DNA from 2 places in the Spirillospora sp. NPDC048819 genome. Region 2 is predicted to be linked to the other one. Evidence: riboswitches for the same ligand, from Rfam matches in the RefSeq annotation. Region 2 holds a riboswitch; the other holds the start of a gene.
What was found. A riboswitch is a leader RNA that binds a small molecule or an ion and turns the genes downstream of it on or off. The one in region 2 is predicted to bind glycine.
Positions count from the first base shown of each region.

Region 1: it holds a riboswitch for glycine, as region 2 does, so the genes downstream of both, gcvT (glycine cleavage system aminomethyltransferase GcvT) here and gcvP (aminomethyl-transferring glycine dehydrogenase) in region 2, are expected to answer to the same signal.

Region 1 is NZ_JBEZGN010000035.1:94,169-108,856, reverse strand. It holds gene AB0C35_RS35300 (ferritin-like domain-containing protein) at 1-1,020, shown strand, start outside; gene AB0C35_RS35295 (SDR family NAD(P)-dependent oxidoreductase) at 1,072-1,935, shown strand; gene AB0C35_RS35290 (diiron oxygenase) at 1,996-2,967, shown strand; gene AB0C35_RS35285 (hypothetical protein) at 3,304-4,038, opposite strand; gene AB0C35_RS35280 (Arc family DNA-binding protein) at 4,221-4,400, opposite strand; gene AB0C35_RS35275 (transposase) at 4,418-5,626, shown strand; gene AB0C35_RS35270 (ATP-dependent DNA ligase) at 5,709-7,319, shown strand; gene AB0C35_RS35265 (hypothetical protein) at 7,465-8,535, opposite strand; gene AB0C35_RS35260 (PLP-dependent cysteine synthase family protein) at 8,625-9,722, shown strand; gene AB0C35_RS35255 (site-2 protease family protein) at 9,712-11,010, opposite strand; gene AB0C35_RS35250 (hypothetical protein) at 11,253-11,588, shown strand; glycine riboswitch at 11,633-11,728, shown strand; gene gcvT (glycine cleavage system aminomethyltransferase GcvT) at 11,893-12,987, shown strand; gene gcvH (glycine cleavage system protein GcvH) at 13,005-13,394, shown strand; gene glyA (serine hydroxymethyltransferase) at 13,397-14,653, shown strand.
Region 2 is NZ_JBEZGN010000043.1:2,741-17,428, reverse strand. It holds gene AB0C35_RS38875 (LysE family translocator) at 1-198, shown strand, start outside; gene AB0C35_RS38870 (response regulator transcription factor) at 283-975, shown strand; gene AB0C35_RS38865 (DUF881 domain-containing protein) at 1,013-1,918, shown strand; gene AB0C35_RS38860 (small basic family protein) at 1,935-2,267, shown strand; gene AB0C35_RS38855 (DUF881 domain-containing protein) at 2,264-3,025, shown strand; gene AB0C35_RS38850 (FHA domain-containing protein) at 3,338-3,874, shown strand; gene AB0C35_RS38845 (MerR family transcriptional regulator) at 3,940-4,677, shown strand; gene AB0C35_RS38840 (bifunctional nuclease family protein) at 4,820-5,290, shown strand; gene AB0C35_RS38835 (MerR family transcriptional regulator) at 5,639-6,244, shown strand; gene AB0C35_RS38830 (lysylphosphatidylglycerol synthase transmembrane domain-containing protein) at 6,253-8,742, opposite strand; glycine riboswitch at 9,010-9,104, shown strand; glycine riboswitch at 9,105-9,212, shown strand; gene gcvP (aminomethyl-transferring glycine dehydrogenase) at 9,274-12,150, shown strand; gene AB0C35_RS38820 (tetratricopeptide repeat protein) at 12,455-13,573, shown strand; gene AB0C35_RS38815 (PPOX class F420-dependent oxidoreductase) at 13,586-14,011, opposite strand; gene AB0C35_RS38810 (alpha/beta family hydrolase) at 14,062-14,682, shown strand.

The DNA of each region.
Region 1 (14,688 bases), on a different contig from region 2:
TACGACGACGGCCGCGACCGCCTTCTCGCCCTCTACCAGAAGGGCAAGGACAAGCAGTGGGACTCCACCAAGCGGATCGACTGGGACCTTGAGGTCGACCCGCACAACCCCCTCGGCGTCCCCGACCAGTCCCTCGCCATCTACGGGACCAAGTACTGGGACCGGCTCTCCGACAAGGAGCGCGGCGAACTGCGGCAGCACTCCACCTCCTGGCAGTTCTCCCAGTTCATGCACGGCGAGCAGGGCGCGATGGTCACCGCCGCCCGCATCGTCGAAACCGTGCCCGACCTCGACTCCAAGTTCTACTCCGCCACCCAGACGATGGACGAGGCACGCCACGTCGAACTGTTCGCCAAGTTCCTGCACGACAAGGTCGGGCTGATCTACCCGATCAACACCAAGCTGCAGGACCTGCTGAACGAGACCCTCACCGACTCCCGCTGGGACATGCCCTACCTCGGCATGCAGGTGCTCATCGAGGGCCTCGCGCTCGCCGCGTTCGGCGTCATCCGCGACATCACCACCAAGCCGCTCCCCAAGCAGATCCTCGCCTACGTCATGCAGGACGAGGCCCGCCACGTCGCGTTCGGCCGCCTCGCCCTCCGCGACTACTACAAGCAGCTCTCACCCGCCGAACTCCGCGAACGCGAGGACTTCGTCATCGAGGGCTGCTACCTGATGCGCGACCGCATCCGCGGCCGGGAGATCTGGACCAACTTCGGCATCGACCCCAAGGAGGTCGACGAGATGGTGGAGAACTCCCCCTACATGCGGATGTTCCAGAGCCTGCTGTTCAGCCGCATCGTCCCGTGCGTCAAGGACATCGGCCTGTGGAGCGAGCGCATCCAGAAGACCTACGACGACATGGGCGTCCTGGACATGTCCAAGGCCGACCTCGACGCCCTCATGACCCAGGACGAGGAGATCGCCGACAAACTCGACACCGAGCGCTTCGCCGCCGAGGAGGCCGACCGCAAGGCCGAGGTCGACGCGGTCATCGCCGACGCCGCGGCGGGCTGAGTACGGTTTAATCCTCCCGTCTCGGACTCGGTCAATTCTCGGAGGTCTCGCATGCCACTCGCGCACTTCGACGGAGCGCTCGCCGTCGTCACCGGAGCCGGCAGCGGAATCGGCCGCGCCACCGCGGTCGCACTGGCCGGACGCGGCGCGAGCGTCATCGCCGCCGACATCGACCTCCCCTCCGCGGAGCAGACCGTCGACATCGCCAAGACCGTCGGCGCCGGCGGCACCGCCTACCAGGTGGACGTGGCCGACGCAGAAGCCATGGAGAACTTCGCCACCGAGGTCAAGGAGGCCCACCGGGCCCCCGACATCGTCGTCAACAACGCGGGCATCGCGGTCGCCGGCCCCTTCCTCGACACCAGCCTGGACGACTGGGACCGCATCATGGGCGTGAACCTGTGGGGCGTCGTCCACGGCTCCCGCCTGTTCGGCAAGCAGATGCGCGACCGCGTCCACGCCCTCCCCAACAAGCCCGACAAGCCCAACTTCGGCGGCCACATCGTCAACGTCGCGTCCGCCGCGGCGTTCGCGCCCTGGCGCGCGATGCCCGCCTACTGCACGACCAAGTCCGCCGTCCTCATGCTCAGCGAATGCCTGCGCGCCGAACTGGCGGGATCCCGCATCGGCGTCACCGCCGTCTGCCCCGGCTTCGTCAGCACCGACATCGTCGAGCACGGCACCTACGTCGACGGCGACGCCGCGTCCCGCGACCGTCTCCGGCAGCGCGGCCAGAAGGCCATCAAGCTGCGCAACTACCCGCCGGAGAAGGTCGCCGAGCGGATCATCCAAGCCATCATCAAGAACAAGGCCGTGGTCCCGGTCAACTTCGAGGGCCACCTTCTGCACACCCTCTCCAGGGTGTCCCCCACGACCGTCCGCCTCCTGGCCAGAATCCCCACCTCCCGGGGGTAGCGCCCACGTCCGGGCGCGGCCCTCCCCCACGACTCTCCCTCGGTGAGAGGAGATGGATCGATGCCCTCTGATGTGTTGTTGAGCGATGGCCGGCCCCGTACGTGGACGGCGCAGATCCGGTGCAAGGACGGCGACCACACGCTGGAGCTGACGCACCGGGAAGTGGTCGCCGAACGCCTGCTGCGGACGTCGCGCAAGCACTCGTTCGACCCGGACACCGACGTCGACTGGGACGCGCCGCAGGACCCCGACGCGTACTACATGCCGCCGCAGCTCGTGTCGATCTACGAGACGCCGCTGTGGGACGGGCTCACGCACCGGCAGCGGGTGGAGCTGACCAAGCGGGAGATGTGCAGCATCGCCTCGTTCGGGATCTGGTCGGAGATGCTGCTGATGCAGTCGCTGGTGATGCACGCCTACCGGCACCGCTACGACAGCGACCACGTCGCGTACGCCCTGACGGAGATCGCCGACGAGTGCCGGCACTCGAAGATGTTCGGGCGGATGGTGCGGACCTGCGGACTGCGCACCCACCGGCCGCGCGCGCTGGAGTTCCACTTCGCGAAGCTCTTCGGAGCCGTGTACGACCCGATGCCGATGTTCGCCGGGACGCTCGTCGTGGAGGAGTTCACCGACGCGTTCCAGCGGCTGACGTTCCCCGACGAGGACGTGCAGCCGATGATCCGGCAGGTGACGCGGATCCACGTGATCGAGGAGGCGCGGCACATCAAGTACGCGCGGGAAGAGCTGAAGCGGCTGGTGACCGAACTGCCGGCCGTCCGGCGGCGGATGGCGGCCTACGGGCTGGCGCAGGCGACGCGGCTGACGGCCGGGCAGGCGATCCACCCGTCGTGCTACGAGGCGGTGGGCCTGGACCCGGTGCTGGCGCGGCGGGTCGCGGCGCGCAGCCCGCACCGGCGCGCGACGCTGGCGTGGGCGTTCCGCAAGTGCACCGCGTTCTTCGACGAGGTCGGGTTCCTGGACGGCCGGGCCCGCGACGTGTGGATCAAGGCGGGCCTGTTGGAACGATAACCCGTTCTACCTATCGGCCATTTATCTCGATGTCGAACCAGCTATTAGAAAATGGTTCGTGAACAGCGGCCAGTGGTCTGCACACCGGGAGCGAAAGGGCCGCGGAGCGGGGTCCACTCCGCGGCCCGTCGACGTAACAGCCTGCTGACCTGGGCTTATTACACCCAGGATATTCCTACCGATTGCACGGTCACGTCGTCGACCTCCTCCTCCCAGGTGCCGCAAGCACGCCGATCGCCCGGCCTCGGCGGGGACATGATCGGTGTACCCCTCCCCTATTACCGCATCACCCTAGAAGGTGTTGACAGAAAATATGCCATGATCGGCCGATTCAGGTCAGAAATGATTTAGCGCGGCGAGCACTTCGCGGGCGACGGCGGTGGCCTTACCGAGGCAGACGCGCTCCCGCTCGTCCCCGCCGCCCTCACCGGACGCCTGCTCGCTGTAACTGACCGTGAACACCGCGTTGCGGATTCGGGCCGTGACCTCCCCCACCACCGTCGGCTGTCCCTCGTCGGCCTTGAACCAGCGGTACGCCTCGTCGCCGATGCCCCGGTGGCGCTCAAGCGTGTACGTCCGGAACAGCGGGGCGTCGTGCGCCTGCGTCCACTGCGCGTCGTAGTAGTTCTCGGCGTCCTTCACCGGCGTCGGGGTGTTGCCGGGCGTGTACAGGTGCGCCTCCACCCGCAGCCACCGGAACGCCGACCCCGTCGAGGAGTACGTGCACGTCGTCAAGGTCGAGTTCGCGCTCTCCCGCCGCGTCGCCTCCGGGACGGTGCGGTCGACGGTGCCCTCCGACACCGTCCCGCACGGCGCCGGCAGCGCCCGGACGATCCGCTGCGCCGCCGTGGCCGACGGCGCCGGCGTCTCCGGCGTACCGGCCGGCGTCGGCCGCACGGCCGCCCGGTCGCCGCCGCGCCCCGGCACCACCAGGAAGACGACCACCCCGGCCACCGCGAAGGCGGCCGCCACCGCCAGCAGCTTGAGCAGCTTCGGCCTGCGGGCCGGCGCCGGCGGCTCCGGCGCGGAGTAGACCCGGTGGAACGGTTCCGACGGACGCTGAAGCCCCACTCCCCGCTCCTCACTCCCCCGTCTCGCTCACCGGCCCGTCACACGCACTGGCCGTCTCACGCACTGGCCCGCCTCCCGTCAACGTAGTCAGGCCCGCACCCCCTGACCAGGCCCCCGGACGGTGTGGATTGTCAGACCCGGTGGTCACTTGGTCTTCCCGGAGGATGCTCCGGCCTTCAGCTTCAGGCCGGGGAGGAATCCGGCCCCCCGGGGCGCGGGGCAGGGGTCTCCTCCGCGGCGTCGTCCAGGACGGTCTCCAGCAAGTACAGGATCTCGGAGTTGAGGGAGCGCCGGTCGGCGGACGCGCGCTCGACCAGTTGCTGGTGGAGTTGTTCGGGAAGCCGCAGCGATATTCTGATCATGACGCTATATTGGCAGCATGACGACGCCAGCTGAAGCCGTGGGCGAGGGGGCCGGGAACGCCCGGTACACCTACCGGCTCCGGCTGTCGTCGACCGCCGAGCGGGCGCTGCTGGCCGAGTGGGACCGGTGCCGGTGGGTGTGGAACGAATGCGTCGCCCGATCCAAGACCGCGCACCGGGCGAAGGAATCGTGCGGCCCCGCGCGGCTGGACAAGATGCTGACCGGCTGGCGCGCCGAGCGGCAGTGGCTGCGCGAGGGCGCCTCGGTCCCCCAGCAGCAGACCATCCGGGACTTCGCCAAGTCCCGGACCAAGACCCTCAAAGACATCACCGAACGGCTGCCGGTCAAGCAGCGCGCCGGGATGCCCCGGTTCAGAAAGAGAGACCTGGCCGCCCCCACGCTGAACTACACCCGCCGGGGGTTCCGCCTCAAAGACGGCCGCCTGCGTCTGGCCGGCGGGATCGCGGTGACGGTGGTGTGGTCGCGGGACCTGCCCGCCGACCCGTCATCGGTGCGGATCCACCGCGACACCCTCGGCCACTGGTACGCCTCCTTCGTCGTCCCCGCCCAGGCCGAGCCGCTGCCCGCCACCGGCCAGGCGATCGGGATCGACTGGGGCGTGACCGAGACCGCCACCACCACCTCCGACACCCACGACCTGGCGCACGCCGAGCACGGCACCAAGACCGCCGGGCGACTGGCGCACTACCGGCGGATGATGGCGCGGCGCCGTGCCCCGAAGGGCAAGGCGCAGTCCAAGGGATACCGCAAAGCCCAGCGGCAGGCCGCCAAAGCCTGCAAGAAGGTCGCGCGACAGCGGCAGGACGACGCCCGCAAATGGGCCAAGAAGGTGGTGCGCGACCATGACGCCATCGCGGTGGAGGACTTCCACCCCAAGTTCCTGGCCAAAACCACGATGGCGCGCAAGGCCGCCGACGCGGCGATCTCGGCCACCAAGCACGAACTGATCAACATGGCGCGCAAGCACGGCCGCGAACTGCGGCTGGTGCACCCCGCGCACACCACCATGGACTGCGGAGGGTGCGGTGCGAGAGCCAAGCACGCGCTGCCGCTGTCGGAACGCACCTATACCTGCACCGCGTGCGGAGCCGTCTCGCCCAGGGACAAGAACTCCGCACGGGTGATGCTGGTCCGGGCGGGTCTGAACCCGGACGGTGCCGATGGCGCAAGACCTCCTGCCCCGCCGGGGCAGCAGGCGGCCTGAGCCGTGAATCCCCGCACATCTCATGGCGGGAGGGACCCCAACGATCCCTCCCTTCAGGGAGGGGAGCAGTCAAAATGGAGGGGTGCTTATTGCCGATATCACGCGGACGTCGCAGGCGGTGGCGGGCACCTCGGGCCGGAAGGCCAAGGTATCCGCGCTCGCGGAATGCCTGCGCGCGGCGGAACCGGGCGAGGCCGCGACCGTCGTCGCCTACCTGTCCGGTGAGCTGCCGCAACGCCAGATCGGGGTCGGGTACGCGTCGCTGCGGGAAATCCCGCCGCCCGCCGCGGAACCGACCCTGACCGTCCCGGAGGTGGACGCCGCGTTCACCGAGATCGGCGCGGTCTCCGGCCCGGGCTCGGTCGCCCGGCGGCGCGAACTGCTCGCGGCGCTGTTCGGCCGCGCCACCCGCACCGAGCAGGACTTCCTGATCAGGCTGCTGGCGGGCGAGCTGCGGCAGGGCGCGCTGGACGGCGTGATGGCCGAGGCGATCGCTGCCGCCGCGCGGATCCCGTCCGCCGAGGTACGGCGGGCACTCATGCTGCGCGGGACGCTGGGGCCGGTCGCCACCGCCGCCCTCGCCGGCGGCGTCGACGCACTGCGCGAATTCACACTGGAGGTCGGGCGGCCCATCAAGCCGATGCTCGCCGCGTCCGCCCCGTCCATCGAGGACGCGCTCGGCAAGCTCGACGCCGAGGCGGCCGTCGAGTGGAAGCTCGACGGGATCCGCGCGCAGGTCCACGTGTCCGACGGCGAGGTGCGGGTGTTCACCCGGACGCTGGACGAAATCACCTCCCGGCTGCCCGAGGTGGTGGCGGCCGTGCGGGAACTGCCCGTCCGGGCGGCCGTGTTCGACGGCGAGCTGATCGCGCTCCGGCCGGACGGGCGCCCCCACCCGTTCCAGGTCACCGCCGCCCGCACCGCCACACGGACCGCCAAGACCACCGAACCGGTACCGCTGTCGGTATACCTGTTCGACGTCCTATACCTGGACGAAACCGAACCCGCCACAGAAGGCGCGGGCAACGAAGCCGGAGGCACGCCTGAAGGCGCGGGGCGGTCCTCGGGGGGCGGTGCCGGGGGCGATCTGCTCGATGCGCAGGGTGCGGTGCGGTACGAGGCGCTGGCGCGGGTCGTGCCCGAGGAGTTGCGGATGCCCCGGGTCGTCACCGCCGACCCGGCACGGGCCAAGGAGGTCTTCGACGAGGCGGTCGCGCGCGGCCACGAGGGCGTCGTGGTCAAATCCCTCGACACCCCGTACACGGCCGGGCGGCGCGGCGCGGGCTGGATCAAGGTGAAGCCGCGGCACACCCTCGACCTCGTCGTCCTCGCCGTCGAATGGGGGCACGGCCGCCGGCAGGGGCTGCTGTCCAACCTGCACCTCGGCGCCCGCGACCCCGAGACCGGCGGGTTCGTCATGCTCGGCAAGACGTTCAAGGGCCTCACCGACGAGCTGCTCGCCTGGCAGACGAAGCGGCTCCGCGAACTGGCTGTGCGCGAGGACGACTGGACGGTCCACGTCCGGCCCGAGCTGGTCGTCGAGATCGCGTTCGACGGCGTCCAGCACAGCCCCCGCTACCCGGGCGGCATCGCCCTCCGCTTCGCCCGCGTCCTGCGCTACCGCCCCGACAAGTCCGCCACCGAGGCCGACACGATCGAAACCGTCCGCGCCGTCGCCCCACTCATGGACTAAGCCCCGGCTGATGCGCCAGTGGCGGGCTGTCATGCGCCGGGCCGGTCATACGCCAGGTGCCAGCCCCAGGCCGATCAGGCACCGGCGCGGCCCCCGTCGCTGGGCCGGTCATGGGCTGGGCCGGTCAGGGGTTGGGGTGGGGTGGTCAGGTGGGGGTGCCGGCTCGGGGGCGGCCGCCGGTTGGGGGTTCCTCTTCGGGGGCCTGGTGGGGGTCGCGTTCCGGGGCGGGTGGGCGGTCGCGGCGTTTGGACGCGGCGCGTGTCCTTAGCCGGGACGCGTTTCCGTCGCGGGTCACGGCGCGGCGGCGTGTGCGCGTCTCGGCGCGGCGTTCGGCCCAGGTGCGGGTCTTGCGCCGGGAGGGGGACGCGGCCTTGCGTTCCGCGCGGGCGGCGGCTCTGCGCTGCACTCGGGCGAGGCGCCGGCGGCGGGCGCGCTCGGTGGCCTCGTTGCGGCGTTGCAGCAGCTCGGGCGGGATGAGGTCGTGGCGTCCCGCGATGAACTCCTGCACCCAGATCTTGCCGCGGATGAGCGGCCGGCGGATCGACTTCTCCCGCCGGACGGCCCGCTGGTACCGGCGCGACTCCCGGTCGTACCGCCAGCGCGACCAGGGCGAGCCGGGCCGCGCCACCCGGATCGCGCCGATGATCAGGAGGGCGGGGACGAACAGGCCGATGAGCCCGGTCCAGATCTTGCCCTTCAGCAGCGTGAGCACGGCGAGGGCGAGGTTGACGACGAGGAACGCGACATAGACCGGGGACATGGAGTCGGCGGGATCCAGGCCGAGGGTCGCGTAGCCGAGCGGGTGGACGCCAAGCAGCAGCAGCCCCGTCACCGCGATGGCGACGAAGACGGCGTCGACGGACGCGCGGCCCTTCTCCGTCCAGTAGACGTCGCTGAGGTGCAGGATCAGCGCGAACTCGTCCAGGACGAGGGCGGAGCCCATCCCGAACACGACGGCCGCCGCCAGGTCGAGGCCGACGAGCGCGTCGGGGACGGCGAGGCTCGCCACGCCGCCCGCCAGCATCAGCACGACGCCGAACACGACATGGTGGATGTGCACGTCGCCGGCGGTCACGTTCCGGAACCACCGCACGTTCGAGCGGATCAGCCGGACGTTCACCCGCGTCAGCACAAAAGTGATCATGAACGCGACGAAGAAACCGAACAGCGGCAGCCGCCCGGTCTCCACGATGCGCGCGTCGAACATCTCGATCATCTGCCCCCCGCAGCCTCCATCATGCCCGGTGACATGCACGGATATCGTGGGACGCGGCCGATCAGCGACGATCCGAGGAGAAACCCGCCGTGACCCGCATCGAGGACCGTTGCGACCCCGGGTACCGGGCGTGGATTTCCGAGGCCGTCCGGCTCGTCGACGCCGACGCCAACCGCAGCGCCGACACGCACCTGCACGTGTTCCCGCTGCCGCCGGAGTGGGGCATCGACCTGTATCTGAAGGACGAGTCCGTCCACCCCACCGGTTCCCTCAAACACCGGCTCGCGCGGTCGCTGTTCCTGTACGGGCTGGCGAACGGCTGGATCCGCGCCGACACGACGATCATCGAGGCGTCCAGCGGGTCGACGGCGGTGTCGGAGGCGTACTTCGCGCGGCTGCTCGGGCTGCCGTTCGTCGCGGTGATGCCGGCGTCCACCAGCCCGGAGAAGATCCAGCTCATCGAGTTCCACGGCGGCCGCTGCCATCTGGTGGACGACCCGTCGTCGATCTACGACGAGTCGCGGCGGCTCGCGGCCGAGTGCGGCGGGCACTTCATGGACCAGTTCACCTACGCCGAGCGGGCCACGGACTGGCGCGGCAACAACAACATCGCCGAGTCGATCTTCGAGCAGATGCGGCTGGAGCGGTTCCCCGAGCCGTCCTGGGTGGTGGTCGGCGCGGGCACCGGCGGGACGTCCGCGACGATCGGCCGGTACGCGCGGTACCGGCGGTTCCAGACGCGGCTCGCGGTCGTCGACCCGGAGGGGTCGGCGTTCTTCGGCTCGTTCGCCGACGGGGACCCGGAGCGGACGGCGGCGGGCTCGCGGATCGAGGGCATCGGGCGTCCCCGCGTCGAGCCGTCCTTCCTGCCGACGGTCATCGACCGGATGATCCGGGTGCCGGACGCGGCGTCCGTCGCGGCGATGCGCTGGACGAGCGAGGTCACCGGCCGCGACGTCGGCGGCTCGACCGGCACCAACATGTGGGGCGCGGCGGTGCTGATCGCGCAGATGCGGGCGAACGGGGAGCGCGGCAGCGTCGTCACGCTGATCTGCGACGGCGCCGAACGCTACACCGGGACCTACGGGTCGGACGCGTGGCTGGCCGAGCAGGGCCTGGACATAGAGCCCTACCTCGCCGCGCTGGACGGCTTCCTGAAGACCGGCGCGTTGCCCGCTAACCCGTGAACCGGACGGGGTTGACGAGGTCGGCGTAGATGAGCAGCCCGCCCATGACGATCAGGACGGCCGCCATCACATAGGTCACCGGCAACGCCTTGGCGACGTCCACATAGCCGGGGTCGGGCCTGCGGAAGAGCTTGGCGAACGCCTTCTTGATCGCCTCCAGGAGGGCGCCGGCGATGTGCCCGCCGTCCAGCGGCAGCAGCGGGACGAGGTTGAACATCCCGACCGCGAGGTTCAGCGACCCGAGCAGCATCACGAAGTAGGAGACCTTCTCGGCGCCGGTGAGGGTGTCGGACGCGGCCACGTCCCCGCCGATCCGGCTGACGCCGACGACCCCGATCGGCCCGTTCGGGTCGCGCTTCTCCCCGCCGAACGCCGCCTCCCAGATGCCGACCATCTTCTCCGGCATCCGCACCAGCGCTCCCGCGGTGCGGGCGGTCAGGTCGCCCATCGTGCTCGCGACCGCGCCGGGGCCCTGCCGCTCGACGGCGCTGGTCGGCGTGATGCCGAGGAACCCGACCTCGACGATCCGTTCCCGGTCCTCCAGGTGGTACATCTGGTTGCGGGTGATCGGGACGTTGAGCTTCACGTCCTGCCCGCCGCGTTCGACGGTCATCGGCACGGTCTGGCCGCCCGCCCCGCGGATCAGCTCCTGCAGCTCCCGGTAGTCGTCGATCTTCTTGCCGTCGAACACGACGATCTGGTCACCGGCCTGCAGCCCGACCTGCTTCGCCGGGGTCGGCGCGGCGTTCGCCGGGCACTCGGTGAGCTCGGACTGGCTCGCCGGCACCATGCACTGGGCGACCTCCCGGATCACCGGCTGCGGCTGGTTCGTGCCGATGCCCATCAGCAGGATCGCGAAGAAGACCACCGCCAGCAGCAGGTTCATCGCGGGCCCGCCGGACATGATCAGCAGCTTCTGCCACCACTTCTTGCCGTAGAAGACGCGGTCCTCGTCGCCCGGCCGGACCTCCTCCAGCGCCACCCCGCGCGCGGACTCGATGAGCCCCTGGAACGGGCCGGTGCTGGCCTGCCGGATCGTGCCCGGGGCGTCTCCTTTGCGCGGTGGCAGCATCCCGATCATCCGGATGTAGCCGCCGAGCGGAATCCATTTGATCCCGTACTCGGTCTCGCCGCGGCGCCACGACCACATCGTGGGCCCGAACCCGACCATGAACTGGGTGGTCCGCACCTTGAACAGCTTGGCGAACGAGAAGTGCCCGAGCTCGTGCAGCGCGATGGACACCAGCAGGCCGAAGAACAGAATCAACGCTCCAGCCAGGTATGCCATGCGGCTAGCCCCTCCGGTTCATGCACCCCGCTCACCGGGGGGTGGTCAACAGCAACCAACTCAGAGTACGTCACAGGCTCCGATTTGGTTGAACCACCGCGCAAGGCTGCCGGGGCCATTCGCGACCCCGTTTTGAGGTGTGCTGCTAAGCGGGGCGCCCGGGATTGGCACACTCCGCGCTATTCCCGGGACGCTTCGCCTGCGACCATGGCGCCCCCACCCCGGTGCACGGAGGTTCTGCCTTGAAGCGCGGTCATATAGCGGTCCTGGCGTTGGTGCTCGCTCTCGGCGCAGGCGGATGCGGCGGCTCCGACGACGGCGGTGGCGGGGCCGCGGAGACGTCGCCGCCCGCGCCGTCGTCCGCTTCGTCCGGTCAGGGGAACACGGTCCTGCCGTCGCCGCCCCCGCAGTCGGAGGCGGCCAAGGCGTTCAGCGACTGCATGCGCAAGCAGGGGGTGGAGCTGCCGAGCCCGCACCCGACGTCCACCCCGACCGAGCAGGACATCAAGAAGCGGATGACGGCCCTGCGCACGTGCATGAAGGCGCTGTCGGAATCCCCGCCCACGGCGCCGCGCTGACCCTCGCGGCGTCGGGGGCGATGCCCTAGGATGCTGGACGCCGATGATCCCGTGCGGGAGAGTCCCTCGCAGCCGGCCAGGGACGCCGAAGGAGCAAATCCTCCCCGGAACCTCTCAGGCCCATGGACCGCACGGGTACGGCGACCTCTGGAAAGCGGGGACCCGGTCCCCCGCCGAAGGTGAAAGCCCGCCCCGGTGGCGGGTGAATCTCTCAGGCGCCGATGACAGAGGGGGAGGCACCGAACCGCCCGGTGCGCGAGTGGGACGATGGACCACACGCGCCCGTGACGAAGGAGCCGATCCGATGTCCGCCGAACCGACCGCGAAGAAGACGCCGCTGTACGACGTCCACCAGGACCTCGGCGCGAACCTCGTCGACTTCGCCGGCCACCTGATGCCGCTGCGCTACGCGAGCGAGACCGCCGAGCACCAGGCCGTCCGCACCGGAGCGGGGCTGTTCGACCTGTCGCACATGGGGGAGATCTTCGTCTCCGGGCCGGGGGCGGGCGCGGCGCTCGACTTCGCGCTGGTCGGCAACCTCGCGTCGATGCCGGTGGGCAAGGCCCGCTACACGATGGTCTGCGGGCAGGACGGCGGCGTCCTCGACGACGTGATCGTCTACCGGCTCGCCGACGCCACCTGGATGGTCGTCGCGAACGCCGCCAACACCGATGTCGTGCGGGAGGCGCTGACCGAACGGGCCGCGGCCTTCGAGGCGGCCGTCGAGGACCGCTCCGGCGCCTACGGCCTGATCGCGCTGCAGGGTCCCCGTTCCCAGGAAATTCTCGAAGGGTTCACCGACGCGGCCGTCGGCGACCTCAAGTACTACGCGGTCCTCGCCGGGCGGGTCGCGGGCGTCGACGCCCTCATCGCCCGCACCGGGTACACCGGCGAGGACGGCTTCGAGCTGTTCGTCGACGCGTCCGACGCCGTCGCGGTGTGGAAGGCGCTCGCCGGGGTGGACGGCGTCGTCCCCGCCGGGCTGGCCGCGCGCGACTCGCTGCGTCTCGAAGCGGGCATGCCGCTGTACGGCAACGAGCTGACCGCCGAGACCACGCCGTTCGAGGCGGGCCTCGGCCGGATCGTGAAGCTGGACAAGGCGGGCGACTTCGTCGGGAAGACCGCCCTGGCGGCGCAGGCGCAGACCCCGCCGGGCCGTAGGCTCGTGGGACTTGTCGCGCGCGGGCGTCGCGCGCCGCGCAAGGGGTATCAGGTCGTCACGTCCGGCGGCACGCCGTGCGGGATCGTGACGAGCGGCGCCCCGTCGCCCACACTGGGCACGCCGATCGCCTTGGCGTACCTCGACAGCGGCGTCGAGGAGACGGACCTCGCGGTGGACGTCCGCGGCCGGCAGGAGCCGGTGGACGTGGTGTCCCTGCCGTTCTACAAGCGTTCCTGAGAGAGAAAGAAGTGATCGTGAGCGTTCCGGAGCAGCTCCGCTACAGCGAAGAGCACGAGTGGGTGTCCGGCCTCGGTGGCGAGGACGGCATCGTCACCATCGGCATCACCGCGCACGCCGCCGACGCCCTCGGGGAGATCGTCTACCTCGAGCTGCAGCCGTCCGAGGGCGACGCCGTCGAGGCGGGCGAGCCCTGCGGCGAGATCGAGTCGACCAAGTCCGTCAGCGACATCTACTCCCCCGTCAGCGGCGAGATCACCGCGATCAACGGCTCGGTGGTGGACGAGCCCAAGGTCATCAACGACGACCCGTACGGCGAGGGCTGGATCTTCAAGGTCCGCATCTCCGAGGAGCCGGGCGACCTGCTCGACTCCGCCGCCTACGACAAGCTGATCGAGGAGAGCTGATCTTGAGCCTGAACGATTCGCTCGCCACGGCCGACCCGGAGGTCGCCGCGGCCGTCGCCGCCGAGCTCAGGCGGCAGCAGTCCACCCTCGAGATGATCGCCTCGGAGAACTTCGCGCCGGTCTCCGTCCTGGAGGCGCAGGGCTCCGTCCTCACCAACAAGTACGCCGAGGGCTACCCCGGCCGGCGCTACTACGGCGGCTGCGAGCACGTCGACGTCACCGAGCAGCTCGCCATCGACCGCGCCAAGTCGCTGTTCGGCGCCGAGCACGCGAACGTCCAGCCGCACAGCGGCGCGCAGGCCAACACGGCCGTGTACTTCGCGATGCTCCAGCACGGCGACACGATCCTCGGCCTCGACCTCGCGCACGGCGGGCACCTCACCCACGGGATGCGGCTGAACTACTCCGGCAAGACGCTGAACGTGGTGCCCTACCACGTCCGCGCGGAGGACGGCCTGGTCGACATGGACGAGGTGGCGTCCCTCGCGGCCGAGCACCGTCCCAAGATGATCGTGGCGGGCTGGTCGGCGTATCCGCGGCAGCTCGACTTCCCCGCGTTCCGGGAGATCGCGGACGCGTGCGGTGCCCTTCTCATGGTCGACATGGCGCACTTCGCCGGCCTCGTCGCCGCGGGGCTGCACCCGTCGCCCGTCCCGTACGCGGACATCGTCACGACCACCACGCACAAGACGCTCGGCGGCCCCCGCGGCGGCCTGATCCTCGCCCGCGAGGAGTACGGCAAGAAGATCAACTCCGCGGTGTTCCCCGGCATGCAGGGCGGCCCGCTGGAGCATGTGATCGCCGCCAAGGCCGTCGCCCTCAAGATCGCCGCCTCGGACGAGTTCCGCGCCCGCCAGTCCCTCACCGTCGAAGGGGCCAAGCTCCTCGCAGAACGCCTGCTCGCCGAGGACTCCGCCAAGGCCGGCGTGCGGGTCCTGACCGGCGGCACGGACGTCCACCTCGTCCTCGTCGACCTCGTGGACTCCGACCTCACCGGCCGCGACGCCGAGGACCGCCTCCACGGCATCGGCATCACCGTCAACCGCAACGCCGTCCCGAACGACCCGCGTCCGCCGATGGTCACCTCGGGCCTGCGGATCGGCACGCCCGCCCTCGCCACCCGCGGCTTCACCACCGCCGACTTCGCCGAGGTCGCCGACATCATCGCGCTGGCCCTCCAGCCCGACTTCGACCGCGACGCCCTGTCGGCGCGCGTGAAGGCCCTCGCCGACGAGCATCCCCTGTACCCGAACCTGTGACGTCGCCGCGCCCCCTGCCACCCCGGGAGGGGGCG
Region 2 (14,688 bases):
GTCCAGAGCATGCTGCTCGGCCTCACCCAGATCACCGTCGCCATCACGGTCAACGCCCTCATCGTGCTCGGCGCGGGCGGCATCGCCCTGTTCCTGGCCCGGCGGCCCGGCTGGCAGCGGGCCCAGCGGTACCTGATGGGATCGGTGCTCGCCGGCCTCGCCGTCCGCATGGGCCTCGGCCGCCCCGCCCCCGCCTGACCCGGCCCGCCCGATCCGCTCCGCCCGGCGCGCCGCGGAGGGCCCGCTGCGCGCCCGCGGCGGTCGGTGGGGAGACTGGGCACCGTGACCCCCACCAAGATCCTCGTCGTGGACGGCGACGCCCGCCTGGCGGAGCTCGTCGCGACCGCGCTGCGCTACGAGGGCTTCGAGACGGCCGTGGCCGGGTCCGGCGCCGGTGCGCTGGCGAGCCTGCCGCGTCTCGTCCCCGATCTGATCGTCCTGGCCCTGACGCTGCCGGACGGGCCGGGCGTGGAGGCCCGCGCCCGGCTGCGGCGGGCCGGCTGCGACGCCCCGGTCGTGTTCCTCGCCGCCCGCGACGCCGCCGGCGACGAGATCAAGGGCCTCGCCGCCGGCGGGGACGACCACATGACCAAGCCGTTCAGCCTCGCGGAGCTGGTCGCGCGCATCCGCGCCGTGCTGCGCCGCGCTCGGCCCTCCGGGCGGGAACGGGCCCGGCTGACGATCGCCGACCTGGAACTCGACGAGGACGCGTGCGAGGTGCGGCGCGGCGGCGTCCCGATCGGCCTGACCCCCACCGAGTTCACCCTGCTGCGCTACCTGCTCCTCAACGCCGGCCGGGTGCTGACGAAGCGCCAGATCCTCGACCACGTCTGGCCGTACGACTTCGACGGCGGCGACGGCGTCGTCCAGACCTACGTCAGCTGCCTGCGCCGCAAGCTCGACGACCGCGGCCCCCGCCTCGTCCACACGGTGCCGCGGGTCGGTTACATCCTCCGCATGCCCCGGGACGGCTGATGCCGCGCCGGCCGCCGTCCCTTGCCATGATGGGGCGGTGATCGCGCGACAGGACGAGGACGCCCCCGGATGGCGGCGGCCCGACGCGTCCATGTCGCTGCTCGCCGATCTGTTCGCGGGCGAGCTCCTCGACCCCGGGTACGCGGAGGCCGCCGCGCGGCGGGCCCGCCGCGCGGGCGGGGCGGGCGGCCCCCGCCCCCGGCGGGGACGGCTGCGGGGGAGCGGAGTCCTGCTCGTCCTCGTCCTCACCGGGGTGCTGATCGCGGTCGCCGGGGCGGAGGTGCGCCGCGGCGAGCCCGTCGCCGCCGAGCAGCGCTCCCGGCTCGTCGGCGAGATCGGCGCCCGCACCGCCGAGACCGACGCCCTGCAGCGCCGGCTCGGCCGGCTCCGCGCCGAGACCGAACGGCGGCGCGCCGCGGCGCTGGCCCGCAGCGACGCCGGCCGCCGCGCCCGCGCCCGGCTCGACCGCGCGGCCGCCGCGGCCGCCGCCGCGCCCGCCGCCGGCGAGGGACTGGTGGTCACCCTGGACGACGCGCCGCGCGCCGACCCGGATGCGCCCGGTGCGCAGGGCCACGACGCCCCCGGCGGGCGGGTCTATGATCAGGATCTCCAGGTCCTGGTGAACGGGCTCTGGGCGGCGGGCGCCGAGGCGATCGCCGTCAACGGCCAGCGGCTCACGGCGACGACCGCGATCCGCACCGCCGGTGAGGCGATCATGGTCGACTACCGGCCGCTCGCCAGGCCCTACGAGGTGACGGCGCTGGGCGACCCCGGCGGCCTGCGGGACGCCTTCGCCGGCTCGGCCGCCGACCGGCGGCTCCGGGCGCTGAAGGAGCGCTTCGGGATCGGGTACCGCACGCGCCGCGCGCCGGACGTGCGGCTGCCCGCCGCGGGACCGGTCCGGCTGCGCTACGCCGTCCCCCGCGAGGAGGACGGCCCGTGAGAGAGGTGACCCGGGAGTGATCGCGCTCATCGGGCTGTTGATCGGCGTGACGCTGGGCCTGGTGCTGCAGCCGGACGTGCCGCTCTGGCTGCAGCCGTACCTGCCGATCGCCATCGTCGCGGCGCTCGACGCCATGTTCGGCGGAGTCCGCGCCCGCCTGGAGGGCATCTTCGACGAGAAGGTGTTCGTGGTCTCGTTCGTCGGCAACACCGTCGTCGCCGCGCTGATCGTCTTCCTCGGCGACAAGCTCGGCGTCGGCTCCCAGCTGTCCACCGGTGTCGTGGTCGTCCTCGGCATCCGGATCTTCTCCAACGTGGCGGGCATCCGGCGGAGGCTCTTCGGCGCATGACGGGGAACGAGAACGAACGCGAAGACGGGCCCGCGGAAGGGCGCCGGGCCGCCGGCGCCGAAGGGCGCCCGGCGGAGCCCGCCGGCCTGCGCGGGCTCGCCGCGCTGTTGAGGCCGCGAGTCAGCCGGGGCCAGCTCGCCGGCGGGGTGCTGTGCCTCCTGCTGGGCTTCGCCGTCGTCGCCCAGGTGGAGTCCACCGAGCGGGACACCACGTTCGCCACCGCCCGGCAGGACGAGCTCGTCGGGATCCTGTCCGATCTGGGCCAGCGGTCCGAGCGGCTGAGAGGCGACCTGCGCGAGCTGGAGGAGACCAAGGCCGAGCTGGAACGCGACGCCGAAGGCGGGACGGCGCTGCAGGAGGCCCGCGAGCGGGCCGCCACCTACGGCCTGCTGGCGGGGACGCTCCCCGCCGAGGGGCCCGGCATAGAGATGGTGGTCGGCGACCCCGGCGGCGGCGTCAAGGCGATCAACCTGCTGGACGCCCTGGAGGAACTCCGCGACGCGGGCGCGGAGGTCGTCCAGGTCAACGACGTGCGCGCCGGTGTCGACACCTACTTCCTGGACGGCCCCGACGGCATCCTGGCCGACGGGCGGCTCCTCACCGCCCCCTACCGCTTCCTGGCCATCGGCGACCCCCACACGATGACGACCGCGCTGAACATCCCCGGCGGCCTGGTGAAGACGCTCCAGGGGACGGGGGCGTCCGTCCTGATCAACCCGCGCGCGAAAGTGACCGTCGGCGCGATACGGTCTCCGTAGAGGGGAACGGGGGGAGCGGTGAACCGGGCGCCCGGCACAGGCGTCGCGATCGGAGCCGTCCGCGCGGCGGCGTAGACCTGCGATCATCGACGAATGTAGTTTGGTCCAGTCGGCTCACCGTTCCAGTTGACCCCTCGGGTAATACCCGCGTAAGTTGCGGCGACCGTCGCGTGAGCGGCCGGTGAGTTGGACCGTGGTCGGGGGCGGGTCCCCGGCGTGGGTTGGTTTGATGGATGCGCGTGGCGCAGGCGGCTCCCGCTGCGGCGGGACGGCCGCCGGCGGTACGCCGATGGTAGGAGGCCGAGCCGATCGATGCCGAGCGTCTACTGCACGCAGTGCGGTCACGCCAACCCGGACGATGCCCGCTTCTGCTCGAACTGCGGCACTCCGCTGACGCGGAGTTCGCCGTCGCCGCCGCCTCCCCGCGAGTCCCCGGGTGAGTCCACGTCCACGATCTCCATCGGCGGGTTCGAGGCCCTGGACACCGACGCGGGCGCCGAGGAGCCGGTCGGCCCCGACCAGATGGCCATGGAGGCGCTCCCCCCGGGGACGGCGCTGCTCGTGGTCAAGCGGGGTCCCAACGCCGGCAGCCGCTTCCTCCTCGACAAGGACCGCACGTCCGCGGGCCGGCACCCAGAGAGCGACATCTTCCTCGACGACGTCACCGTCTCCCGGAGGCACGCCGAGTTCTCCCGCCAGGGCACCGCGTTCTCCGTCCGCGACGTGGGCAGCCTGAACGGCCTCTACGTCAACCGTCAGCGGATCGACCAGGCCGCGCTTTCGGGCGGCGACGAGGTCCAGATCGGCAAGTTCCGGCTGGTCTTCCTGACCAACCCGGCGCACGGCTGACCGGCGGAGCGCGGGCGAGCACTGGCGAGCACGAGAACGGGGTCGCGGCGACGATGGGAGGGGCGTTGAACGCGCAGCCAGCCCGGTCCCTGATGACGATCGGGGACGTCCTCGGCCTGCTCAGGCCCGAGTTCCCCGACATCACCATCTCCAAGATCCGGTTCCTGGAGTCCGAGGGCCTGGTCGAGCCGCAGCGCAGCCCGTCCGGCTACCGCAAGTTCGGCGACGCCGACGTGGAGCGGCTCCGGTTCGTCCTCACGGCGCAGCGCGACCACTATCTGCCGCTGCGCGTCATCCGGCGGCATCTGGAGGCGTGCGACCGCGGCGAGAGCGTCCCGCCGCTCGGCTCCCGCGACTCCGGCGCCGGCGACCCCGGCACGCCGCAGCGCCGCCCCCGCATGCTCGTCGCCGCCGACACCACCGCCGAGGACCCGGCCGTCCGGCTGACCCGCCGCCAGCTCCTGGACGGCGCCGGCATCGACGAGGCGCTCCTGGCCAGGCTGGAGGAGTACGGTCTCGTCCGCAGGACCGGCGCGCACTACGAGGGCGACGCGCTCAGCATCGCGCGGGCCGCCGCGGCGCTCGGCGAGTTCGGTTTCGAGGTCCGGCACCTGCGGGCGGTCAAGGCCGCCGCCGACCGTCAGGCGGGCCTCATCGAGCAGATGGTCGCGCCGCAGTTGCGCCGCCGCAGCCGGGGCGCCCACGAGCAGGCCGCCGAGACCGCGCGGGAGATCGCCGCCCTGTCGGTCAGGCTCCACGCCGCCCTCGTGTCGGCCGGTCTCCGCGAAAGCCTCGACCGCTGATCATGGCGGCCGCGGAGGATTTTGCCGAACCCGCGGCAACGCGAGCTGTCCGGGGCTGGGTGTACGTTGGCTACAGGGTTCGGTCACGAATCGATCCGCTGCACGTGGTGATCGAGACAGCGAGAACCAGCAGGGAGCCGCAGTGAAGCAGATGGAGGTCGTCGGCGTCCGGGTCGAGATGCCCTCCAATCAGCCGATCGTCCTGTTGAAGGAGACGGAGGGCGATCGCTACCTGCCCATCTGGATCGGGGCGGTCGAAGCGACCGCGATCGCCTTCGCCCAGCAGGGCGTGCTGCCCGCGCGCCCCCTCACCCACGACCTGTTCCGCGACGTGCTCGACGCCCTCAGCGTCCAGCTCCGCACGGTCAACATCACCGCGCTGCGCGAGGGGATCTTCTTCGCCGACCTCATCTTCTCCAACGGCGTCGAGGTGAGCGCCCGCCCCTCCGACTCCATCGCCCTGGCCCTGCGCACCGGCGCCACGATCTTCGCCAGCGAGGACGTCCTCGAAGAGGCCGGCGTGGCCATCCCGGACGAGCAGGAGGACGAGGTCGAGAAGTTCCGCGAGTTCCTCGACACCATCTCCCCGGAAGACTTCGGACGGGCGGGATAGGGCCGCGAACGCCCGCCGTTCCCGGTCCGCATGCTCCGTGCTCGGCGGGGGATACGAGGATCGTGGGGAATGTCACTCTCGTGTGCATGTTCATGCCCTGCCGCGATTGGTTGTGCATCGCCCCGGACCTGGCGGTTTTTGCCCGGGGCCCATCGGGGTAGGAGTGGTGAGGCGGTGAAGGTGCGCAGTTTGCCCACGTGAAGCCGGTTCATCCGGGCATGCGACGCGCCGACGGTGAACGTTGACCACACCCTGACCGGCACCTACCGTGCTGGTGGAACACCCGTGGTGTAATTCGTCAAACCCCCTTGACGAAGCGGCACGGGCTGATAGAAGCCGGAGGTCCGCGTGGCGGTGAGCAGCGGCGAGGGCAAGGCGACCCCCGACAGGCACATGGCGTCCCGGCGTGCCGGAGAGCAGGGCCTGCTCTTCGACACCCAGGTCTCGGCGCCGCCGGAGGATGTCGGTTACCGCGGCCCGACGGCGTGCGCGGCCGCGGGGATCACCTACCGGCAGCTCGACTACTGGGCGCGCACCAAGCTGGTGGAGCCGAGCGTGCGTCCGGCGCACGGGTCGGGCAGCCAGCGGCTCTACAGCTTCCGCGACGTCCTCGTCCTGAAGGTCGTGAAGCGGCTCCTGGACACCGGCGTCTCGCTGCAGCAGATACGCACGGCCGTCACCCACCTGCGTGACCGCGGCGTCCGCGACCTGGCGCAGATCACGCTGATGAGCGACGGCGTCAGCGTGTACGAGTGCACCTCGCCCGACGAGGTCGTCGATCTGCTGCAGGGCGGTCAGGGCGTGTTCGGCATAGCGCTCGGAAGGGTGTGGCAGGAGGTGGAGGGCAGCCTCGCGGAACTACCCGGTGAGCGCGCCGCCGCCGCCGACGACGACCCGTCAGAGCACCCCCACGACGAACTGGCCGGCCGGCGGCGCGCCCGCCGCACCGGCTGAGCGCGCGATCAGAGCGCCTCCCGCCGCTGCAGGTAGGTGAACGCGCCCCATCCCGGCATGACCGGCAGCCACAGCGTGAGAAGCCGGTAGAGCAGCACCGCCGACGTCGCCGTCTCCGCGGTGAGCCCCGAGATCGTCAGCGCCAGCGTCAGCGCCCCCTCGACGGCGCCGAGACCACCGGGCGTCGGCGCCGCCGACCCCACCGCGTTGGCGGTGAGGAAGACCACCACGACGGTCGTGAGGGGCAGCGAGCCGCCGAAGGCGCGGATCGAGGCGTCCAGGCAGAGCACGAACGCCGCCGTCAGCAGCAGCGTCCCGCCCACCCCCGTGAACAGCTTCCGCGGCGTCTGCAGGACGTCCACCAGCCGGGGCACCACACCGGAGAACATGCTCTTCAGCCGCGACGCGACCACGCGCCGGACCCGCGGGACGGTCATCGCCAGCCCCGCCACCAGCCCCAGCGACAGCACCGCGATGACGATCGTGCGGGACGGCGCGAGATCCTGTGTCGCCTTCGTCGTCGAGCCGGTGAGGAACCCGAAGAGGATCAGCAGCAGGATGTGCGTGACCAGTCCCATCAGCTGCGACGCGCCGACGCTCGCCACCGCCAGGCCCGGCCGCAGACCCGAGCGCTGCAGATAGCGGGTGTTGACGGCGACACCGCCCACGGCCGCCGGCGCCACCAGCTTCACGAACGACGCGGCGACCTGGACCAGCACCGTCCGCCCCAGCGGCAGCCGCTCCGGCACGAACCCCATCAGCATGAGCGCCGCGGCGACGTAGGTGAGGGCCGCCGCGCCCAGCGCGGCCAGGGCCCAGTGCCAGCTCGCCGCGGACGCCATGGTCGCCACGTCCAGGCTCGCCACCTGCGGGATGACGATGTAGGCCGCGATCGACAGCGCCACGATGCTGAAGATCGTCCGGGGCCGGAACCGCTCCAGCCTGGCCGGCGCGACCTCCGTCTCCGGCTTCAGCCGGACGATCTGCTCCCGGATGCGGGTCAGCAGGTCCCGGTCGCTCCGCAGCGCCGTCCGGGTCGTCCTCGACAGCGCCACCCGCTGCAGCAGCGGCACCGCGGCGGCCAGGGCCTCGCCGCCCAGCACCGACGCGGCGGTGCGGACCGCCCGCTCCGGCCCCGCCCGCAGCGCGAGCGTCGTCAGCAGCTGCGCCAGGTCGAGCCGCAGCGCCAGGTCGCCCGCCGCGGTCTCCCCGGACCGCAGGTCGGTGATGTAGGCGCGGCCGTCGGCGCCGACCACGATCGCCTCGTCCTGCAGCCGCCGGTGCGCCAGCCGGCCCGCCTGCAGTGAGCGGAACTGCCGCCACACGTCCGTCAGCAGCGCATCGGTGATGTCCTCGCCGGGGACGTCCGTGAGCCGCCGCCCCGGCACGTGCTCGAAGGCCAGCAGCGCCGCCTCCGTGCCGACCTCCGAGGTGCCGACCAGGCGGGGGGTCCGGGCGCCCGCGGCGTCCACCGCGTAGGCCATCAGCGACTCCTGCTCCAGTGACCTGCGCAGGGACCGCAGCGCCCGCCCGGTCGTCGTGGACCGCAGCCGCAGCAGCCGCCAGACGCGGTACAGCAGCCCCGCGGTCTGCTGGTCGCGGTCCAGGACGCGGAGTTCGAGGTCCCATTCGCCGCGGCCGCCGCGCCGCGCCGGGAGCCGCGCGGCGCCGCCGTCCCCCTCCCCGTCGACGGGGCAGGGGGCGAGGACGACGCCGTACCGTCGGGTCTCCTCCGCGCCGCCCGCCGGGTCGTCCAGGCGCGCGGCGCGCTTCGGGCGCAGCCCGAGCCGTTCGAGCGCCGCCACGACCGCCATGCCCGTGGGACGCGGGTTCGGCGTGCCGACCGCGTACAGGGTGCCGTGCCCGATGGCGCGGCCGAGGAAGAAGGTGGCCGCCAGCGCGGACACCGAGGCGTAGTTGGCGGTGAGGCCCGTCAGCGCCGCCAGCCCGATCATCGTCCAGGTCGCGGCCTGCCACCGGGCGCGCCCGGCCATCCCGACCGCGCTGACGAACGCGATCACGGGGGCGATGTCGGTGTGGATCGGGGCCGTCTCCGTGCCGCCCCAGATCAGCGAGTCCAGGACGCCGCCGGGCGCCGCCCGCACCACGAGGTCGTCCAGCCCGACCGTGATCCCGAACGCGATCATGGCGGCCAGCAGCGCGATCGCGACGCGCGTCCCGTCCTTGTGGAACAGCCGCTCGATGCCGAACGCGATCGGCACGGCCAGCACGCCGAAGCTGGAGATCAGCGTGGCCAGCGACAGCAGCATCCAGGGCGCGTGCGCGGTGCCCTCCTGGATGTCGGCGTGCAGGCCGTGCGTCGTCTCCTGCGCGAACGACACCAGCAGCATCACCGCCGCGAGGCCGGTCACCGACGCCGCGAACCTGATCGCGTCCGACGGGCGGCGGATCCGGTCCGGCTGGGCGGGCTCGTCGACGGGCACACCGGCCGCCTCGCCCTGCCGGGGACGCACCGTGTCGTCGTGGGTCTGCGTCACGCCGTACCGCCGCCCTGACCATCCGTCATCGTGATCAGCGTCCCAGAACCGGCGGCGCGCCGTCGAGCGGCCGGCGGCCGTCCGGCCGTCGCGTGTGCACCCGCAGCCCCATCTCCGTCCTGAGGCCCCGAGGCCCGTTACCTCCCAGGTCAGCCCTTCACATCCTACTCATTGGTAAAGCGGTTCGCCCGCAGGGGCGCCCGCGCCGGGCGGGGCGCGGCGATCGCGGCGCCCGGATTTGGGTAGGGTTCGTCCAGGACATGCCGTCGACCCTGTGCGGGAGAGACCCCACGCCGCCAGCGTGGGGCGCCGAAGGGGCAACCTCCCCGGAACCTCTCAGGCAAAAGGACCGCCGGGCGAGGCACCTCTGGAAAGCAGGCGTCGGTCCCCGCACGCGGGGAAGGGCGGCTCACCGAAGGGGAAACCCCGCCGCGCGGGTGAAGCTCTCAGGTGCCGATGACAGAGGGGGAGACCGGCCGCCGGCCCGCACCGGCGGCGGACCTGAGCATCGCAGCAGCCAGGAGGCTCTCCATGACCGCCCAGTTCTTCGCCCCCGTGGCCTCGCCGCAGCATCCCCGTTCCACGTTCGCCGACCGGCACGTCGGCCCTTCCCCGGACGACCAGGCCCGGATGCTCGCCGTCATCGGCTACTCCGGCATCGAGGCGCTCATCGACGACGCGGTGCCCGCGGCGATCCGCACGTCCCGGCCGCTGGACCTGCCGCCCGCGCTGAGCGAGACCGCCGCGCTGGACCGGCTCCGGGAACTCGCCGCCCGCAACACCGTGCTGACGTCCATGATCGGCCTCGGCTACCACGGCACGATCACCCCGGCCGTCATCCTGCGCAACGTCATGGAGAACCCCGGCTGGTACACCGCCTACACCCCGTACCAGCCGGAGATCTCCCAGGGGCGCCTCGAAGCCCTGCTGAACTTCCAGACCGTGGTCGCCGACCTGACGGGCCTGCCGGTCGCGAACGCGTCCATGCTGGACGAGGGCACCGCCGCCGCCGAGGCGATGGCCCTCGCCCACCGCGTCTCCAGGCGCAAGGAGCCCGGGACGTTCCTCGTCGACGCCGACGCCCTCCCGCAGACGATCGAGGTCGTGCGGACGCGGGCGGTCCCGCTCGGCATCGAGGTCGTCACCGCCGACCTGGCCGGCGGCCTGCCCGAGGGCGACTTCTTCGGGGTGCTGCTGCAGTACCCGGGCGCGTCCGGCGCCGTCCGCGACCTGGAACCGGTCATCGGGCAGGCGCACGACCGCGGCGCCAAGGTCGTCGTCGCCGCCGACCTGCTCGCGCTGACGCTGCTGCGTCCGCCGGGGGAGTCCGGCGCCGACATCGCCGTGGGCTCGACGCAGCGGTTCGGCGTCCCGTACGGCTTCGGCGGCCCGCACGCCGGCTACATGGCGGTCGGCGAGGGCATCCAGCGCCAGCTCCCCGGGCGGCTCGTCGGCGTGTCCGTCGACGCCGCCGGCGCCCCCGCGCACCGGCTCGCGCTGCAGACCCGCGAGCAGCACATCCGGCGCGAGAAGGCCACCAGCAACATCTGCACCGCGCAGGTCCTCCTCGCCGTCATGGCGAGCATGTACGCCGTCTACCACGGGCCCGAGGGGCTCGCCGCGATCGCCCAGCGGACCCACCGCCGCGCCGCCGAGATCGCCGCCGGGCTGCGCGCCGGCGGCGTGGAGATCGTCCACGACGCGTTCTTCGACACCGTCCTCGCCCGCGTCCCCGGCCGCGCCGCGGAGGTCGTCGCCGCGGCCCGCGAACGCGGGATCAACCTGCGGCCCGCGGACGCCGACCACGTGGGGATCGCCTGCGACGAGACGACGCTGCCCGGGCACGTCACCGCCGTCCTGGACGCGTTCGGCGTCCCGGCGGCCGGCGCCGCGGACGCGGCCGAGGCGTTCCCGGACGCGCTGCGCCGCGAGAGCCCCTACCTGACCCACCCGGTCTTCCACGCGCACCGCTCCGAGACCGCGATGCTGCGCTACCTGCGCAGGCTCCAGGACAAGGACATCGCGCTCGACCGGTCCATGATCCCGCTCGGCTCCTGCACGATGAAGCTGAACGCCACCGCCGAGATGGAGCCGGTCACCTGGCCGGAGTTCGCGGACATCCACCCGTTCGCCCCCGTCGACCAGGCCGCGGGCTACGTCGAGCTGATCGGCGAACTGGAGCGCGCGCTCGCCGAGATCACCGGGTACGCCGAGGTCTCCGTCCAGCCGAACGCCGGCTCGCAGGGGGAGCTCGCCGGCCTGCTCGCCATCCGCGGCTACCACGCCTCCCGCGGCGAGCGGCACCGGGACGTGTGCCTGATCCCGTCGTCCGCGCACGGCACCAACGCCGCCAGCGCCGTCATGGCCGGGATGCGCGTCGTCGTCGTGAAGTGCGACGAGGGCGGCAACGTCGCCCTCGACGACCTGCACGCCAAGATCGACGAGCATGGCGGCCGGCTCGCCGCGATCATGGTGACCTACCCCTCGACGCACGGCGTCTTCGAGGAGACGATCACCGACGTGTGCGCGGCCGTGCACGAGGCGGGCGGCCAGGTCTACGTGGACGGCGCCAACCTCAACGCGCTCGTCGGCCTCGCCCGCCCCGGCGAGTTCGGCTCGGACGTCTCGCACCTCAACCTGCACAAGACGTTCTGCATCCCGCACGGCGGCGGCGGCCCCGGCGTCGGCCCGATCGGCGTCCGCGAGCACCTGGCCCCCTTCCTGCCGAACCACCCGCTCCGCGCGGAGGCCGGCCCGGAGACGGGCGTCGGCCCCATCTCCGCGGCGCCGTGGGGCTCGGCGGGCATCCTGCCGATCTCGTGGGCGTACATCGCGATGATGGGCCCGGACGGCCTGCGCGCCGCCACCGAGGGCGCGATCGTCGGCGCCAACTACCTCGCCGCCCGCCTCGCGCCGCACTACCCGATCCTGTACACCGGCCGCAACGGCCTCGTCGCCCACGAGTGCATCGCCGACCTCCGCAAGATCACGAAGGAGACCGGGATCACCGCCGAGGACGTCGCCAAGCGCCTCATCGACTACGGCTTCCACGCCCCGACCCTGTCGTTCCCCGTCGCCGGCACCCTGATGATCGAACCGACCGAGTCCGAGGACCTCGCCGAACTCGACCGGTTCTGCGACGCCATGATCGAGATCCGCCGCGAGATCCGGCGCGTCGCCGACGGCGGCTACGACCGCGAGGACAACCCCCTCAAGAACGCCCCGCACACCGCCGCCTGCCTGGTCTCCGACGACTGGAAGCACGCCTACACCCGCCAGGAGGCCGCCTACCCCGTCCCCGCCCTCCGCGACGACAAGTACTGGCCGCCCGTCCGCCGCATCGACCAGGCCTACGGCGACCGCAACCTCATCTGCTCCTGCCCACCCCCCGACGCCTTCGAGGAGTGAACGCGGGTCTCCCAGGGGGGCGACCCCCTGGAACCCCCGTCACGAGCCGGTCGATCCTCACGCCACGGTTTCGCTTAGTTGTGACCCTGCAGGTCTGTGACGTGTCGCTGCGGTCGCCCGGCTCGTCGGGTCGTGCGACCTCCGGCGCCTGGGGCGCCTCCGGCCGCACGATCCGTGGTGTGGGAGGCGGGGGTCGGGGGGGAGCGGATGTGTGATCTTGGTGGGATTTCGGGTGTCGTCGCGAGACCTGGAAGGGGCGGATCGCTAGGCTTTCCGGCGACCCCGACCCCCAGAGGGCAGATCGATGAGCGAGTCACCGGAGCGTGTGTCCGACGACCCGGCGCAGTTGTGCGAGGAGGCGCGGAGCCTCGCCGAGAGCGGTGAGGCGGAGCGGGCGGCGCTGCTGTTCGGGAAGGTGCTCGCGCTCGGTGAGACGCCCTGCCGGGCGCAGGCGGCGCTGGGGCTGGCCGTCGTCCTCGACGATTCCGGCGACGTGGACGGGGCGCGGGAGGCGGACCGGGCCGCGATCGCCACCGGGGACCCCGAGTACGGGCCCCGCGCCGCCTACCATCTGGCCCTCACGCACGAGCGGGCCGGTGAGCACGGCAGGGCGGCGCCCGCCTGGCGGGTCGTGGTCGACTTCGGCAACGCCGCTTACCTTCCGCCCGCCCACCTGGCGCTCGCCAGGATCGCCGACGACGCCGGCGAGTTCGAGGAGGCGCGCGAGCACTGGGAGGCGGTGATCGGGACCGGTGACGCCGAGTACGGGCCGCCCGCCGCGCACGACCTGGCCCAGCGGCTGCTGGAGCGCGGCGACCCCGCGCGCGCCCAGCGGATCCTCGCCGCCGGGCTCAGGCTGATCGACCGGGGCACCGCCCCGTACGCCTACGCGCGGCTCGCCGTGGCGCTCGGCATCTCCTACCTCGATCAGGCGATCGGCGCGTTCGGCGCGGCGCTGGGGGAGGAGCCGCCCGACCCGGAGGTGGGGCCGCTGGCCACCGAGCTGCTGGCGCGGACGCTGCCGCTGCGGGGACGCGCCGCCGAGGCGGGCGAGGTGTGGCGGCGGGGGCTGGCCGACCCGGGCACCGCCGGGCAGGTCCGGGCGCGGCTGCGCCGCGACTTCGGCGACGGCGAGGAGGACGGCGACCCCGCCGACCTGTGGTGGGAGCCCGTCCTGGAGCAGGCCGTGTCGGACGGGACGCTCCCCGCGCTCACCGGTGAGGCGTTCGGCGCCCTCGACCACATGTACGCGCTGCTCGCCGTCCGGTACGCCGAGCGGCGGCCGGGCGAGACGCACGAGGTGCTCGGCAGGGCGGTGCGGGTCCCGAGCGACTACGCGTGGGGTCCGCTGCTGCACGAGAGCTTCGCCGAGCGGCTCCGCCTCGCCCTGGGCACGCCCGTCCCCGACTGGCCCGACGCGTGAACCGCGCGCCCGTCAGTGGGCGATGGCGCGTTCGGCGACGACCTTGGTGATGCGGGCGCGGACGAGGTACTCGGTGGGGACGGCGTTGCGGGCCCCGAACTCTTCGGCGCGTTCTTCGCCCATGTAGCGGCCGCCGATGGCGGTGGCCCAGCGGCGCATCTCCTCGAGGTCCTCGATGAGGGACGCCTCGGCCTGCATCAGGACGTAGGAGTACGGCGGCGTCTGGTCGTCCACGCAGATGGAGACGCGCGGGTCGCGGGCCAGGGCGCGGCCCTTGACGGTGTTGCGGGAGGTGTTGAACACCACGTCGTCGCCGTCGAGGACGAACCAGATCGGCGTGACGTGCGGCGCCCCGTCCTTACGGATGACGCCCGCCTTGCCGGTGCGGGTTCCCTCGGAGACGAAGGCGCGCCACTCACTGTCGGTCATCTTCTCCATAGGGAGAGTCTGCCGCAATGACCGTTCGGGCGGGCGGCTACCGTGGCGGCATGGAGATCGCGACCGTGCACGGGCCGGCGGAGGTGACGCTGGACGAGGTGGCCGATCCGGCGTTCCTGCTGGTGCTGACGCACGGGTCGAATGGGGGAGTGGACGCGCCCGACCTGCTGGCCGTGCGGGAGACCGCCCTCGGCCTGGGCGGCGCCGTCGCGCGGGTGATGCAGCCGTTCCGGCTCGCCGGGCGGCGCGCGCCGGGCCCCGCGGCCAAGCAGGACGAGGCGTGGCTGGAGATCGTCGGCGTGGTGCGGGACGGGTTCGGGGACGTCCCCCTGGTTCAGGGCGGACGGAGCAACGGCGCCCGGGTGGCGTGCAGGACGGCGGCCGCCGCCGGGGCGGCGGGCGTTCTGGCGCTGGCCTTCCCGCTCCGCCCGCCGCGCAACCCGGAGAAGACCCGGGTGGAGGAGCTGCGTTCGGCGGGGGTGGAGGTCCTCGTCGTCAACGGCGACCGTGACCCGTTCGGGGTCCCGGACGCGGCGGACGCGGCGCACGTCGCGGTGCTGGCGGGGGAGCGCCACGATCTGAACCGGGACCCCGCCGCGGTCGGGAGGGCGGCGGAGCCGTGGCTGCGGAGATGGGCGGCCCGTCCGGTGCGGACGGGCGGCCGGGAGTAGCGGATC